One region of the Pantoea sp. X-Soil-TKNS-1211 genome, then DNA from elsewhere that is predicted to be linked to it. Evidence: predicted binding sites of a transcription regulator. Region 1 holds the regulator's gene; the other holds the start of a gene.
What was found. The regulator PhoB, encoded in region 1, activates phosphate uptake and scavenging genes when phosphate is short. The targets are predictions, from matches to a motif close to CTGTCATAAAACTGNCNNAT.
Positions count from the first base shown of each region.

Region 2: phoA (alkaline phosphatase) is a predicted target of PhoB. The motif match lies at 5,071-5,090, and genes of this name have one in related genera.

Region 1 covers NZ_AP035953.1:1,037,752-1,045,784, reverse strand. Annotated here, with positions in the region: gene brnQ (branched-chain amino acid transport system II carrier protein) at 1-593, opposite strand, end outside; gene AC6I8W_RS04710 (cobalamin-independent methionine synthase II family protein) at 996-2,102, opposite strand; gene AC6I8W_RS04705 (PstS family phosphate ABC transporter substrate-binding protein) at 2,278-3,204, opposite strand; gene phoR (phosphate regulon sensor histidine kinase PhoR) at 3,255-4,568, opposite strand; gene phoB (phosphate response regulator transcription factor PhoB) at 4,583-5,272, opposite strand; gene sbcD (exonuclease subunit SbcD) at 5,469-6,686, shown strand; gene AC6I8W_RS04685 (SbcC/MukB-like Walker B domain-containing protein) at 6,683-8,033, shown strand, end outside.
Region 2 covers NZ_AP035953.1:2,619,520-2,627,552, reverse strand. Annotated here, with positions in the region: gene putA (trifunctional transcriptional regulator/proline dehydrogenase/L-glutamate gamma-semialdehyde dehydrogenase) at 1-1,471, opposite strand, end outside; gene putP (sodium/proline symporter PutP) at 1,773-3,257, shown strand; gene phoH (phosphate starvation-inducible protein PhoH) at 3,919-4,707, shown strand; tRNA gene AC6I8W_RS12550 (tRNA-Ser) at 4,819-4,906, opposite strand; gene phoA (alkaline phosphatase) at 5,152-6,558, shown strand; gene AC6I8W_RS12540 (NUDIX domain-containing protein) at 6,627-7,049, opposite strand; gene ychF (redox-regulated ATPase YchF) at 7,378-8,033, opposite strand, start outside.

The DNA of each region.
Region 1 (8,033 bases):
TCCATGGTGAGATAGCCGTTAACAAAACCGCTGGAGAAGGCTGCGCGCTGATAATCCGCCGTCGCCGGGGAAAGACCGCCAGCCGGCCACAGCAGTGCGGCAACGCCCAGTACCGTCAGAGCAACAATTTTCAGCGGGGCGAGGAAGTGACCCACAGTATCCAGCAGTTTGCCCGGATAGAGGGAAATCACGATCACCAGCGAGAAGTAGATCAGGCTGTAGATAAACAGCGGCAGCGCGCCATCACCGGTCAGCGGGGCGATCCCCACTTCAAATGATACCGTCGCGGTACGTGGCGTAGCAAACAACGGGCCAACGGCCAGATAGCAAACGGTCGCCAGTAGTAAACCGGCAGCTTTACCAATCGGCGAGCTGAGGGCATCGATACCGCCGCCAACACGCGCCAGCGCGATAACGGTCATCACCGGCAGACCCACGGCAGTGATCAGGAAGCCAATAGCGGCGACCCAGACGTGCTCGCCGGACTGAATACCTACCATCGGCGGGAAAATAATGTTTCCTGCGCCAACAAACAGGGCAAACGTCATAAAGCCCAGCGCGAGGATATCCTTCGGGGTTAAACGATATGTCATAAACTTCTGTACTGCCTGTAGCTGATGTTGCGGTGAAAGTTGAGTTTGTGTTGCTCCCTGACCGCGCCAAAACAACGACTTATCCGTCAACGCCAGTGCGTTATGCTCGTCGTAGGGTTAAAGCGCAGGTGATTTAAACTGCTTTTCTTCTGTTCACAGAGGGAAGAATCGACAACGGCGCGTAGTAAAACGTTTATAGCGGAGAAAGGCAATACGGGATCGGAAAACCAGAATGATATAGCGCTAAACAGATAAAAAGCAGTGAATCAATATAGATAAGGTCGAAATCACATCAGATGATTTGTTTAAACTTTCCACAGGACAGGAGATATCCGCGCATAACCTTGCTTTCAGATGCACAAAAGGCGCGATTTACGCGCCTGTTTGCACAACTTTACAGCATCACCACACCTGATTTGCGATGTCGACCACCAGGCGGATTTTCTGCCACTGCTGATCTTCGCTCAGGCTATTGCCCTCTTCGGTGGAAGCAAAGCCGCATTGCGGGCTGAGGCAAATCTGATCGAGGCTGACGAACTGCGCCGCTTCCTTTAAGCGCGCTTTTACCTGGGCCGGATCTTCCAGCTCACCGGTTTTGGTGGTGACCAGGCCCAGTACCACCCGCTGATGGCCCGGCTTGATAAAGCGCAACGGCTCAAAACCACCGGAACGCTCGTTGTCATATTCGAGGAAGAAGGCATCGATATTCACGCCACCAAACAGCACCTCAGCCACCGGCTCATAGCCGCCTTCGGAGATCCAGGTGGAGCGGAAGTTGCCACGACACACATGCAGACCGACGGTCAGATCCGCCGGTTTACCTTCCAGCGCGGTATTCAACACCTGAGCGTAAATACGCGCCAGTTCCTGGGGATCTTCCCCACGCTCGCGGATCTGCTGCTGCTGATCGGTGGAACACAGATAGGCCCAGACGGTATCGTCCAGTTGCAGATAGCGGCAGCCTGCCGCGTAAAACGCCTGGATGGCATCTTTGTAAGTCTGCGCCAGATCAGCGAAGTACGCTTTCAGATCCGGGTAAACGGTGGCATCGATCATTTTACGACCACCACGGAAATGCAGCACGCTCGGGCTGGGAATGGTCATCTTCGGCACCGCATCACCGGCAATGCTTTGCAGGAAGCGGAAATGTTCCAGCATCGGGTGGTTCGGATTGAACGCCACTTTGCCGGTCACTTTCACGCCACGCGCCTTGGTCTGCACGCCGTTGAATTGAATGCCCTGCTCCGCTTCGTAGCGCTCGACGCCGATCAGGTCATCAAAGAAGTCGAAGTGCCACCAGGCGCGACGGAATTCACCATCGGTGACCACTTTCAGACCGTTGGCACGCTGCTGTTCCACCACATGACGGATGGCCTCATCTTCGACCTGACGCAGCGCGGCGGCATCAATTTCACCCTTCGCAAACTGCTCGCGCGCTTGCTTAATAGCAGCGGGACGCAGAAAACTGCCGACGGTATCGGCACGGAACGGGGCGGTTACTCGTTGCATGATCACTCCTGGCTAAAGCCGTAAACGCATAGTTGCGTCAGGTAATAATTTCACCTGGTTATTTTTAGCCATCTGGATGGCTATATGGCTAAGAAGAGTGACATGCTGAGCGGATTTGGGCAAACGAAGAAAATTCAGGTGACATGAAGAAAATTCATGTTGCGATGCACGTTCTTCAATTTTCCTCAATGGCGGCGCGCGCCTGCGCCATCTGGCTGTCAGACAGCGGCAGATATCCCGCCTCACTGACCCGACGCTGCCCCTGGGGCGATAACACCTGATGCAGAAATGCCGAAACCAACGGCGGCAACGGTTTGCCGGGCGCTTTGTTGATATAGAGATAAAGTGGACGCGACCACGGATAGCGACCGCTACGAATAGATTCCGCATCCGGCATGATGCTTTCGCCACTGTTGGTGACCACCGGCAACGTCTTCACCCCACTGAGATGAAAGCCGAAACTGGCGTAACCAATGCTGTTGGGCGTGGCCGCCACCGCCTGCACCACCGCAGCCGAACCGGGAAATTCCGCCACATCAGCGCGGAAATCGCCCTTGCACAACACCTGCTGCTTGAAGAACCCCCAGGTGCCGGATGCGGAGTTACGTCCGTAACGCTGGATGCTGCGCGTGGCCCACTGCGGATCGGTCAAGCCGACATCACCCCAGCGCTGTGGCGCCTGATGTGCACCGCACAGACGCGTCACCGAAAACAGCGCGTCGAGTTGCTGCGGCGCAATCTGCGTCAGCGGATTGTCCTGATTGACTACCACCACCAACGCGTCCATCGCGACCGGCACCGCCAGCGGGGGATAGCCATAACGAGCAATGAACAACTGGCGCTCATCCACCTGCATCGGGCGGCTCATCGGTCCAAGTTGGGCCGCGCCCGCTGCCAGCGCGGTGGGAGCGGTTGACGAACCCGCCGCTTGCACCTGCACGTTCACGCCCGGTGACTGGCGGCTGAAATCCTCACCCCACAACGTCATCAGGTAGCCAAGGGTATCGGAACCGACACTGCTCAGATTGCCCGCCAGCATGGTTTGTTGCCCCTGCGCCAACACTGAGAACGACAGCAAAATGAACAGCAGCAACGATTTCATGCAGGGATTCCATGTAGCGGCGCGATTTATCGCGCAGTTTTTTGAGCAATTTATTGCGCCACATTCTCCCGTATCTGGCTGGCGACAATCAACCGTGGCGGCAGGATAAAGCTGAAGCAGGTCTCCTGATGCGGCACGCTGGTGATCTCCAGGCGCGCGTTGTGATGGCCAAGCGCATGCTTAACAATCGCCAGCCCGAGGCCACTGCCGCCAGTGGCGCGCGAACGCGCTTTATCCACCCGGTAGAAACGTTCCGTCAGGCGTGGCAGATGTTCAGGGCTAATCCCCGGCCCGTTATCGCATACCTTAAACTCGGCCCCCAGCTTATTACGCAGCCAGCTGATATCAATGCGCGTCCCTTCCGGCGTATGGTTGACCGCGTTATACACCAGGTTGGAGATGGCGCTGCGCAATTGTTCATCATTGCCCAGCACTTTGAGGTGCGGATCGGTGTGGAAATGGATCTCATGACGTCCCTGGCTGAGGGTTTCCGCTTCGCGCTGCAACAACAACAGCATGGTCGGCACGTCTACCGTTTCTTTCATGTCGAGGGCCGGTGCCGCTTCAATGCGCGACAGCGTCAGCAGTTGCTTCACCAGGCTGTCCATGCGGCGCGTTTGCTCCGTCATGGTCTGCAACGCTTTGCTGCGTGAACGTTCATTCATCACCGAATCGTTCATCATCTCCAGATAACCCTGCAACACCGTCAGCGGGGTCCGCAGCTCATGGCTGACGTTGGCGAAGAAGTTACGTCGTGCACCCTCCAGTTGATGCATTTGCGTCACATCACGCGCCACCATCAGCCACTGACCTTCGCTGTAGGGCATCACGCGAAACTCCATATGGTGTTGATTATTCAGCACCAGCGTCAGCGGCCTATTAAAGTCGCGCTGACGAATATAGCGGGAGAATTCAGGGTAGCGGAGCAGGTTAAGGATGTTCTGACCATTGTCTTCCGGCCAACGCAGACCGAGGTGCTGCTGCGCCAGACCGTTACACCAGAAAATGATGCCCTCTTCGGTGGTGAGCACCACCGCATCCGGCAGCGATTCCGCACCACTGCGAAAGCGTTTGATCAGGTTTCCCAATTCGCGACGACGACGACGATTACGCAGCTGCATTTGATACAGCCCATAGAACAGCGGTTCCCAGCTGGCACGTCCGCCGGGTGGTGTCATGGAACGGTCAACCCACAACCAGTGCGACAAGCGCATCAGGTTGCGGAAATGCCACAGCAGTAGGCCCAGCACGGTGATCAGCAGCAGCCAGGGGAGATAACCAAATACCAGACCGATAATCAGTGCCGGCAGACAGACCAGCACCAGTTCGGTCAATAATCTCTTCCAGGAGAGTCGTTCCAGCACGGTAAAGACTCCGTTCAGTAGCGGGCAGAGAAACGATACCCTGTTCCGCGTACGGTTTGTACCATGCGATCGTGGCCGGAGACCTCCAGCGCTTTACGTAAACGACGGATATGTACATCGACAGTACGATCCTCGACATACACATTGGTGCCCCAGACGTGGTTCAGCAGCTGTTCGCGGCTGTAAACGCGTTCCGGGTGGGTCATAAAGAAGTGCAGCAACTTGTATTCAGTCGGTCCCATTTCCAGCGGCGTGGTTTCGGACATCACGCGGTGTGAGGACGGGTCGAGGCTCAGCCCCTGCATCTCAATCACCTCTTCCACCGCCATCGGTGAAATACGGCGCATCACCGCTTTGATACGTGCCATCAACTCTTTCGGTGAGAAAGGTTTGGTGATGTAATCATCAGCGCCCACTTCCAGACCGCGCACACGATCTTCCTCTTCACCGCGCGCAGTCAGCATCATCACCGGAATATCACGCGTCATCGCTTCACGTTTCAGATGCTTAATAAACTGGATACCGCTGCCTCCGGGTAACATCCAGTCCAGCAAAATCAAATCAGGCCAGGGTTCGATCAGCTTCCCCACTGCGCTGTCATAATCTTCCGCCTCAATCGGCTGGTAATCGTTCTGTTCCAGCACGAAACATAACATTTCACGGATGGGAGCTTCGTCTTCCACAACCAAAATGCGCTTAGCCATTATTACTCCTGCTGATATGACGGCTGTCACTGGGATTTGCGGCGCCATTATGCGTCAGTTTTATGACACTTTTATGAAAAACGCATCCCTGAATATTTAGTTAAAAAACAGAAATGTGACAGCGACGAGGCGAATTTTTTTCTTTCGCGATGAAGCCGTTATAATTGCCCATCGCTTTAACTGGCAGGGAGCATCCATGCGCATCATTCATACGGCGGACTGGCATTTGGGCCAGTTCTTTTACAGCAAAAGTCGCGCAGCTGAACATCAGGCGTTTCTCGACTGGCTGCGACAGCAAATTGAACAGCATCAGGTGGATGCGCTGATTATCGCCGGTGACCTGTTTGACACCGGTTCGCCGCCCAGCTATGCCCGTGAAATGTTTAACCGTTTTGTCGTCGCGTTACAGGGTAGCCAGTGCCAGCTGATTGTGCTGGCCGGTAACCATGATTCGGTGGCGACGCTGAATGAATCGCGCGAACTACTCGCCTGCCTCAATACCCAGGTGATCACCAGCGCTACGCCGCAGGGCGAGCAGCAGGTGCTGACCCTGAAGCAGAGAGACGGTACGCCAGGCGCGCTGCTGTGTGCCATTCCCTATCTGCGCCCGCGCGATATTCTGCGCAGCCAGGCCGGACAGTCCGGGCGGGAAAAGCAGCTGTCGCTGCTGGAAGCCATCGAACAGCATTATCAGCACTGCTTTGCGGCCGCCGAGGCGCAACGCGCGGCGCTGAGTGGTACACTGCCGATTATCGCCACTGGTCATCTCACCACCGTCGGCGTCACCAAAAGCGACTCGGTACGTGATATCTACATCGGCACGCTCGACGCCTTTCCGGCGCAGGCGTTTCCCGCCGCCGATTACATCGCCCTCGGCCATATTCACCGCGCGCAGCGCATTGCCGACAGCGATCATATTCGTTACAGCGGCTCGCCGATCCCGCTCAGCTTTGATGAGCTGGGCCGCGATAAAAGCGTATTTCTGCTCGATTTCACTACCGGTCTCGATGCGGTAACGCCGTTGACGATCCCATTGTTCCAGCCGATGCAGATGCTAAAAGGTTCGCTGGCGGACATCGAACAACAGTTGGCCGCGTTTAAAGATAAAGATAGCGAGCTGCCGGTCTGGCTGGATATTGAAATCACCACCCAGGAACACCTCAGCGATTTACAGCGCCGCGTGGAGCAACTGACGGAAAATTTACCGGTAGAGGTGCTGCTGGTCCGCCGCAGTCGTGAGCAGCGCAGCCACAGCCTGGCACGGCTGGATAACGAAACCCTGAGCGAGTTACAGGTTGAGGAGGTGTTTGCGCGCCGTCTGGCGCTCGAGGAAGATCTGGATGATGAGCAGGCTGCCCGGCTCACCCAGCTGTTCCGCACCACCCTTGCTGCGCTGGAGACCCCCTCGGCATGAAAATCCTGACGTTACGCTTTAAAAACCTCAACGCCCTGCGTGGAGAATGGTTTATCGATTTCCGGCGCGAGCCATTTGCCAGTAACGGTTTGTTCGCCATCACCGGCGCCACCGGTGCCGGTAAAACCACCCTGCTCGATGCTATCTGTCTGGCGTTGTATCACCAGACACCGCGCCTCGGCGTGCTGTCGCAAACCCAGAATGAACTGATCACCCGTGATACCGCCGAATGCCTCGCCGAGGTGGAGTTTGAGATCAAAGGCGAAGCGTGGCGTGCCTTCTGGAGCCAGAACCGCGCCCGTGGTCAGGCCGATGGCAAATTGCAGGCACCGCGCGTCGAGCTGGCGCGCTGTGCCGACAACCAAATCGTCGCCGATAAAGTGGGCGACAAACTGAAGTTGATCGAAACATTATCCGGCCTCGACTTTGCCCGCTTTACCCGTTCGATGATGCTGTCGCAGGGACAATTCGCCGCCTTTCTGAACGCCAAACCGGGCGAGCGAGCCGAACTGCTGGAGGAACTGACCGGCACCGAGATTTACGGACAAATCTCGATGCAGATTTTTGAGCGTTACAAAGGCGCACGTGCCGATCTTGATACCCTGCGCGCGCGCGCCGGGGGCATGTCGCTGCTGGATGAGGTGCGCCGGGCAGAGCTGGCAAGTCAGTTGGAGCAACTCAATGCTGCCGAAACCACCCTGAATCAGCAACTGACCTCCACACAGCAGCAACAACAGTGGCTGAGCCAGTCACAACAGTTGGCTGAGGAGCAGCAGCAGGCGCAACAGGCGATGCAGACGGCAGAAAACGCGTGGCAACAGGCTGCCCCAGAACGCCAACGGCTGGCACGCGCCGAACCCGCGGAAAAATTGCGCGATAAACTGCAACAACGCACCCAACTGCAACAGGAAAGTATCGCCATAGCGCAGCAGTACCAACAGGTGCAGCGACAACAACAGCAGGCGCTCGCAGCGCAGCAACAAGGCGAAACCCACTACCAGGCAGCGCAACAGGCGCGCGAACAGGCGCAGAACGCGCAGCAGCAACTGGAAACACTGCTGACGGAGCAGGTCATCCCACTCGATCAACAGCTCGCCTCTCTGCAACAACAGATCGGTGATCAGCAGCGCGAGGCCGCTGCGCAGCAGCACCTGGTACAGAACAGCAGCACCGCACTCAGCCAGCAACAACAGGAGAGTGAACGCTTACAACAACTCTGGGATGAGCAGCAACAATGGCGTAGCCAGGAGACCAGCGTGGCTGGCTGGGGTGAACACCTCACACGCTGGCAGTCCGATATCACCCGGCTGGATGAACGTGAGCAGACCATCACCCAGTTGCGCAACC
Region 2 (8,033 bases), 1.6 Mb from region 1:
TCGCCGCCAGGGTGTGAGCGTTGTGGGTAGCAAACTGCGGATAGATCAGATTTGGCACCGCCAGCAGTTTACGTGCACAGGCCAGATAGGAGATATCGGTGTACACCTTGCGCGTATAAACCGGATAGCCCTCCAGACCGTCCATCTGGGCGCGCTTGATTTCACTGTCCCAGTATGCCCCTTTCACCAAGCGGATCATCAAGCGACGGCGGCTGCGCTGCGCCAGATCGACCAGGTAATCAATCACGAATGGACAACGTTTCTGGTAAGCCTGGATAACAAAGCCGATCCCGTTCCAGCCTTCCAGCTCTGGTTCGAAGCAGAGCTTTTCCAGCAGGTCGAGCGACAGTTCGAGGCGGTCAGCTTCTTCGGCATCGATGTTGATACCGATGTCGTAAGAGCGGGCTAACAGCGTCAGTGATTTTAGCGTCGGGTAGAGTTCTTCCATCACGCGATCATACTGGGCGCGGCTGTAGCGCGGATGTAACGCCGACAGCTTAATAGAGATACCCGGACCTTCATAAATCCCACGCCCATTAGAGGCTTTACCGATGGCGTGAATCGCCTGCTGATAAGAAACCAGATAGGCTTTGGCATCGCTGGCGGTCAGTGCCGCTTCACCCAGCATGTCATAGGAATAACGGAAACCTTTCTCTTCCAGCTTGCGTGCATTGGCTAAGGCTTCAGCGATGGTTTCACCGGTGACAAACTGTTCACCCATCAGGCGCATCGCCATATCCACGCCTTTGCGGATTAACGGCTCGCCGCTCTTACCGATGATGCGGTTGAGTGAACGCGACAGGTTTGCTTCGTTGTGAGTGGAAACCAGACGGCCAGTGAACAATAAGCCCCAGGTAGCAGCATTGACAAACATTGATGGGCTGCGGCCAAGGTGAGATTGCCAGTTGCCATTGCTGATTTTGTCACGGATTAGCGCGTCACGCGTGGGTTTGTCCGGGATACGCAACAACGCTTCTGCCAGACACATCAATGCCACCCCTTCCTGAGAAGAAAGCGAGAACTCCTGCAACAGACTTTGCACCATACCGGCGCGCCCGGTTGCACCTTTTTGATGCCGCAATTTTTCGGCGAGGTTATAGGCCAGCTGATGTGTTTTCTCCGCCAGCGGGGCAGGGAGGCGTGCCTGCTCCAGCAGCATCGGCACCGCATCGGTTTCCGGGCGACGCCAGGCGGCGGTAATGGCTGAACGTGTTACTGACTGAGGCAGAATCTGTTCGGCAAAATCCAGGAAAGGTTGCACCGACTCTTCCACGGGGTGTTCTTCCGTTGCACCCTCACCCAGTTGCACCGCAATTTCGGGTAAAGAGTCACCTGACTCCAACTGTGCCAGGTAATTAAAGATTGCCTGTTTAATCAGCCAGTGCGGCGTGCGATCGATCTTCTGTGCTGCCAGTTTAATGCGATCGCGGGTCGCTTCATCGAGCTTCACCCCCATCGTGGTGGTTCCCATGCTGTCCTGTTCCTCAAAAGAGTAGAGAGAGTTCTGAAGTGACCTGCACTATCACTCATGTTGCAACTTTGTGCAACCGTGTTAAATGCGCGTTCTGTCGTTACCCGGTCCACTGCTGCAATATTCTCGCCAGGGTTGCAACTCTGTGAGTGGCTGTTTATTCCGGTGCAACCCGTTGTTGCCGAGATCACAACCTGGGAATCGCCGCTAACACCGCGTAATCAAAGGCATTGTGCCTGGCGGCGCTTTGCGGCAGGATACCGCGCCTAAATGGAGATCCAATAACAAGTGGAGAGACGAAATGAGTGTCAGTACACCGATGCTGGTGACTTTTGTTGTATATATCCTCGGGATGGTGTTGATTGGTTTCGTTGCTTACCGTTCAACCAAAAACTTTGATGACTATATCCTTGGCGGTCGCAGTCTCGGCAGCCTGGTAACCGCGCTCTCGGCGGGTGCATCAGATATGAGCGGCTGGCTGCTGATGGGCTTGCCGGGCGCGATTTTCCTGTCGGGCATTTCCGAGAGCTGGATTGCCATTGGTTTGACCCTCGGTGCCTGGCTGAACTGGAAGATTGTTGCCGGACGCCTGCGTGTTCAGACCGAGTATCACAATAATGCGCTGACGCTGCCGGACTTTTTTACCAGCCGTTTTGAGGATCACAGTAAGATTCTGCGCGTGATCTCAGCGCTGATTATCCTCATCTTCTTCACCATCTACTGTGCCTCCGGTGTGGTGGCTGGTGCTCGTTTATTTGAAAGCACCTTCGGCATGGATTATCAGACTGCGCTGTGGGTTGGTGCAGCCGCGACCATTCTGTATACGCTGGTCGGCGGCTTCCTTGCCGTCAGCTGGACCGATACCGTACAGGCCAGCCTGATGATTTTCGCGCTGATCCTGACGCCGGTGATTGTTATCGTCGCAGTGGGGGGCGTCTCCGACTCGCTGGCGGTGATCGAAGCCAAAAGTCTTGAAAACCTCAATATGCTGAAAGGCTTGAATTTTGTGGCGATTGTCTCGCTGCTGGGTTGGGGGCTGGGTTATTTTGGTCAGCCGCATATCCTGGCGCGTTTTATGGCGGCAGATTCACATCGCTCCATCCGTACCGCGCGTCGTATCGGTATGACCTGGATGATTCTATGCCTTGCGGGTGCGGTTGCGGTCGGTTTCTTTGGCATTGCTTACTTCCAGAACCATCCTGAGCAGGCGAGCGGTGTCAGCCAAAATGGTGAGCGGGTGTTTATCGAACTGACGCGTATCCTGTTTAACCCGTGGATTGCCGGTATCCTGCTGTCGGCGATTCTGGCAGCCGTGATGTCGACCTTGAGTTGCCAGTTGTTGGTCTGCTCCAGTGCGCTGACAGAAGATCTCTATAAGGGCTTTCTGCGTAAAAATGCCAGCCAGAAAGAACTGGTATGGGTTGGACGTCTGATGGTGCTGGTGATTGCGCTGATCGCCATCGCGCTGGCGGCAAACCCGGAAAACCGTGTACTGGGTCTGGTTAGCTATGCCTGGGCAGGGTTTGGTGCGGCTTTTGGTCCGGTGGTGTTGTTTGGTGTGTGCTGGCAACGTATGACGCGTAACGGCGCCCTGGTCGGAATGATTATTGGTGCTGTCACGGTGTTGGTATGGAAACAATATGCCTGGCTGGGTCTGTATGAAATCATTCCTGGATTCTTGTTCGCCAGCATTGCGATTGTGGTCGTAAGCCTGATGGGGCGGGCACCATCACAGGAAGCACAACAGCGCTTTGCCGCAGCAGAAACCGAATATCTGACCAAATAACGACTTAGCCCGTATCATTATATGATGCGGGCTTTTTTGTAGCACGTTTTGCACCCATCCTTTTTCTCTCATCACCCTGTTGATTAATAAATGAACATGCCGATGGTGCAGCAGCTAACAGGGATTGGAGATATCCGATGTTTATAAGACGTATTGGCTGGTCGCAGTGATTTACGAATCCTCCTAAAAACTCGCGCTGGAAGCTAATTAACCATTTATCTGAAAAATAAGGGAAATTTAATTTAAGGTGTGACCTGCTCACGGACAGTGGTCACTTTTTGTTAGTCGACGGTTAAAATTAGTGTTGCAAATTACCGCAAATATGATGCATTTTAATCATAAGCGTTGTCAGATGTGTGGCTGAGGTCACTGGAGTTCGCGCATGATTCGGTCCTTCAACGGACAGGTAAATACCCTTCAACACACGCAGTATACTGCGGGGGATTTCTTCCCTCGGAAGTTTCCTCTTCAGTTTTCAAACATCGTTCTTTTTCAATCTCATATTTCTTACCGGTGCGTAGCAGCGCTTACGCGTTGTTGCACGCTATTCTCAATGGCTCGAAACGGCTCTAAAGGAAGCCACGTCAACCTCTAAAGCGTTCACGTCTTCGCAGCGGGACAATCCTGCGGCGATAAATGAAACCAACTGTAAGGTGCCACTATGGGAAGACAGAAAGCAGTGATCAAAGCGCGTCGTGAAGCCCGCAGAGTGCTTCGTAATGACTCTCGCAGTCATCGTCAGCGTGAAGAAGAATCGGTCACTTCGCTGGTGCAGATGGGTGGGTTGGATGCAATTGGCATGGCACGTGATGTGCGCGACAGTTCACCAATTGAAGCCAGAAATGAAGCTCAGGCGCACTATCTCAAAGCCATAGAAACGAAACAGCTTATTTTCGCTACCGGTGAAGCGGGCTGCGGAAAAACCTGGATTAGCGCAGCCAAAGCGGCTGAGGCCCTGATACATAAGGATATCGACAGGATAATCGTAACACGCCCGGTCCTACAGGCGGATGAAGACCTTGGCTTCCTGCCGGGAGATATTTCCGAGAAATTCGCCCCGTATTTCCGACCGGTCTACGACGTTCTGGTTAAACGTCTTGGCTCTTCCTTTATGCAGTACTGCCTGCGCCCGGAAATCGGCAAGGTAGAGATCGCGCCCTTCGCTTACATGCGTGGACGTACCTTCGAAAATGCAGTGGTGATTCTTGATGAGGCACAAAACGTCACCGCTGCGCAGATGAAGATGTTCCTGACGCGTCTGGGTGAAAACGTGACGGTCATCGTCAACGGCGATATTACCCAGTGCGATTTGCCGCGCGGTGCAACATCAGGACTCGCGGATGCATTGGGACGCTTTGAAGAGGATGAGATGATCGGTGTGGTCCGCTTCGGCAAAGACGACTGCGTCCGTTCAGCCTTGTGTCAGCGTACGCTACATGCTTACAGTTAACCATTGAGATCTCTATAAAAAAACCCGGCTCAGGCCGGGTTTTTTTGTGCGCTACGCATGATACAGGTAAAAAAAAGTCTGAACGTTAGTTCAGACTCTTCTTCAGAATGATGGCGGTGAGAGGGGGATTCGAACCCCCGATACGTTGCCGTATACACACTTTCCAGGCGTGCTCCTTCAGCCACTCGGACACCTCACCACATTTTGTTTGTTAACCTCAGCGGGTCAACGGGGCGCTACTATAGGGAGTTAGCCGAAAAGGGTCAAGCTCTATTTTCTCCTTTTTTTCTATTCGCTTAAGCTCTGAGCGGATTGCGGTAGCCTTGTTCGTTTAGTCGATTCTGTCATCAAAATATTGCGCATCAGTCACAAAAGTGTCACGGCATTGTCGCAGACTTGTCCGCGGAAACATTTGGTTATATTTGTGAATAAGGATGCTTATAAATGAAAAAGATACCTTTGATTACGGTTCCACTGATCACCTCATTGTTCGCGACAGCAACATTTGCTGATGCGAACAGTTACTCACGTGCTGCAACCGGTGATTTGACGCAACACGGTGGTGCGCGTCGTCTGAGCGGTGATCAAACCGAAGCGCTTAAAGCCTCTCTCAGTAACAGCACGGCAAAAAATATCATCCTGCTGATCGGCGATGGCATGGGGGATTCAGAAATCACCGCAGCACGCAATCAGGCGATGGGGGCAGGGGGCTTTTTCCCGGGTATAGATGCATTGCCTTTAACAGGTCAATACACCCACTATTCGCTGGATAAGAAAACCCACAAACCAAACTACGTCACGGATTCCGCAGCGTCTGCCACGGCCTGGGCCACGGGCACCAAATCCTACAATGGTGCCATTGGTGTGGATGTAAATGGTAAAGATCAGACCACATTGCTGGAACTGGCAAAAGCGGCTGGCAAGGCAACCGGTAACGTTTCAACCGCTGAATTGCAGGATGCCACACCCGCGGCGCTGATCGCCCATGTGACCTCGCGCAAATGTTATGGCCCGGAAAAAACCAGCGAGTTATGCCCGACCAATGCTTTAGAGCAGGGCGGAAAAGGTTCCATCACTGAACAAATGCTGAAAACCCGCGCGGATGTCACATTGGGCGGCGGAGCGAAATCTTTCAGCGAAGTGGCGAAAGCGGGTGAGTATCAGGGTAAAACTCTGCGTGAACAGGCACAGGCACGAGGTTTCCAACTGGTGGATAATCTTGATGGTATGAATGACGTTCAACAGGCAGATCAGAGCAAACCGCTACTGGGGCTGTTTTCTGAAGGTAATATGCCGGTGCGCTGGCAAGGGCCAAAAGCCAGCTATCACGGTAATCTGGATAAGCCGGTGGTGACCTGTGAAGTCAATAAGGAGCGTCCGGCAAGTACACCAACGCTGGCACAGATGACCAAAAAAGCGCTCGACCTGTTGAGCAAAAATGACAAGGGCTTCTTCCTGCAGGTGGAAGGAGCGTCAATCGATAAACAGGACCATGCGGCGAATCCTTGCGGACAGATCGGTGAAACGGTGGATCTCGATGAAGCTGTTCAGCAGGCACTGGCTTTTGCCCGCGAGCACGGTAATACCCTGGTGGTCGTGACGGCAGACCACGCACACAGCAGCCAGATCGTTGAGAATGGCACCAAAGCGCCGGGTCTGACCCAGGCACTGAACACCAAAGATGGTGCGGTGATGACCATCAGTTACGGTAACTCGGAAGAGGATTCACAAGAGCATACCGGTACTCAGCTGCGTATTGCTGCTTATGGCCCTCATGCAGCGAATGTCGTGGGTTTGACCGATCAGACCGACCTGTTTTTTACCTTGAAGGATGCAATGGGCATTAAGTAACCTGGCGCCAGGCCGGCAAAAAAATCCACGCGACAGCGTGGATTTTTACTTAAGGGAAGAAAAAACAACTATGGCTGTTGCGTCAGGTAACAGTGGATATAGCGGCGATATTCGTCAGCCATATTTATGGGTAATTCATCTGATGAGAAAAAGGTCAGATCTTCAATTTCACTCGGATCATGAATCATCACCCCGGACCATTCATCAACCCGGTAAAGGGCGGTAACCCTGTTGGCTTTATTATTATTTTCCTGGCTAAAAGTATATTCAGGTCCGGAAAAGTAACCTAACAGCTGTATCCGATGCACATCCAGATTAGTTTCTTCTTTTGCTTCCCGTTTCACTGTTTGTTCCGGTGACTCCCCAGGTTCCAACCATCCTCCCGGTAGCCCCCAACTCCCATCTTTGCGAAGCTGCAACAGTATGCGTACTCCGGCCAGCAGTAATAAACGGTGGCCAACCAGGCCGGGCATCTTTTCAACGTGATTCACTTCACTTTCCAGTCAGAGGATAATTAATGCAAGTTGCAGCAAGCCTGTTCACGCAGGCCAAAAATATTACATATTATTTTTAAGCTTTATTTCGATTGAATAAATGTGGCACATCAAAGCCAGAATAAATTCGAGCTTAAGGTATAACAAGGACGGGAGAGATTGAATAGAGAATGTACTGGCGAGCGTTGAGGAAATTCCCGCAAGTGTATTTGGTCAGTAAACTGCAATTGAAGATAATTGACAAAACTGCGCAGCATGATTTTTTAATAAAAAAAGCCCATGTATTTGCATGGACCTTTTTATTAATTTGAACAGCGGAAAATGATTAGACGTTAAACAGGAAGTTCATAACATCGCCATCTTTAACGATGTACTCTTTACCTTCAGAACGCATTTTCCCTGCTTCTTTCGCGCCTTGCTCGCCTTTATAAGCGATAAAGTCATCAAACGCGATGGTCTGCGCGCGGATAAAGCCTTTCTCAAAGTCGGTGTGGATTTTACCGGCCGCCTGCGGTGCAGTGGCACCGACCGGGATAGTCCAGGCACGTACTTCTTTCACACCAGCGGTGAAGTAAGTTTGCAGGTTTAACAGGGTATAACCAGCACGAATCACGCGGTTCAGGCCCGGTTCTTCCAGACCCATTTCAGCCATAAACTCAGCGCGCTCATCATCTTCCAGCTCTGCAATATCTGACTCCACTGCGGCGCAAACCGGCACCACTACTGAACCTTCCGCATCTGCAATCGCACGAACCTGGTCGAGATAAGGGTTGTTCTCGAAGCCATCTTCATTGACGTTAGCGATATACATGGTCGGCTTCAGCGTCAGGAAGCTGAGGTAACGGATGGCGGCTTTCTCATCGGCATCCAGATCCAGTGAACGCAGCATGCCCGCATTTTCCAGATGCGGCAGGCACTTCTCCAGGGCAGCCAGTTCAGCCTTGGCGTCTTTATCGCCGCCTTTGGCTTTCTTCTGTACGC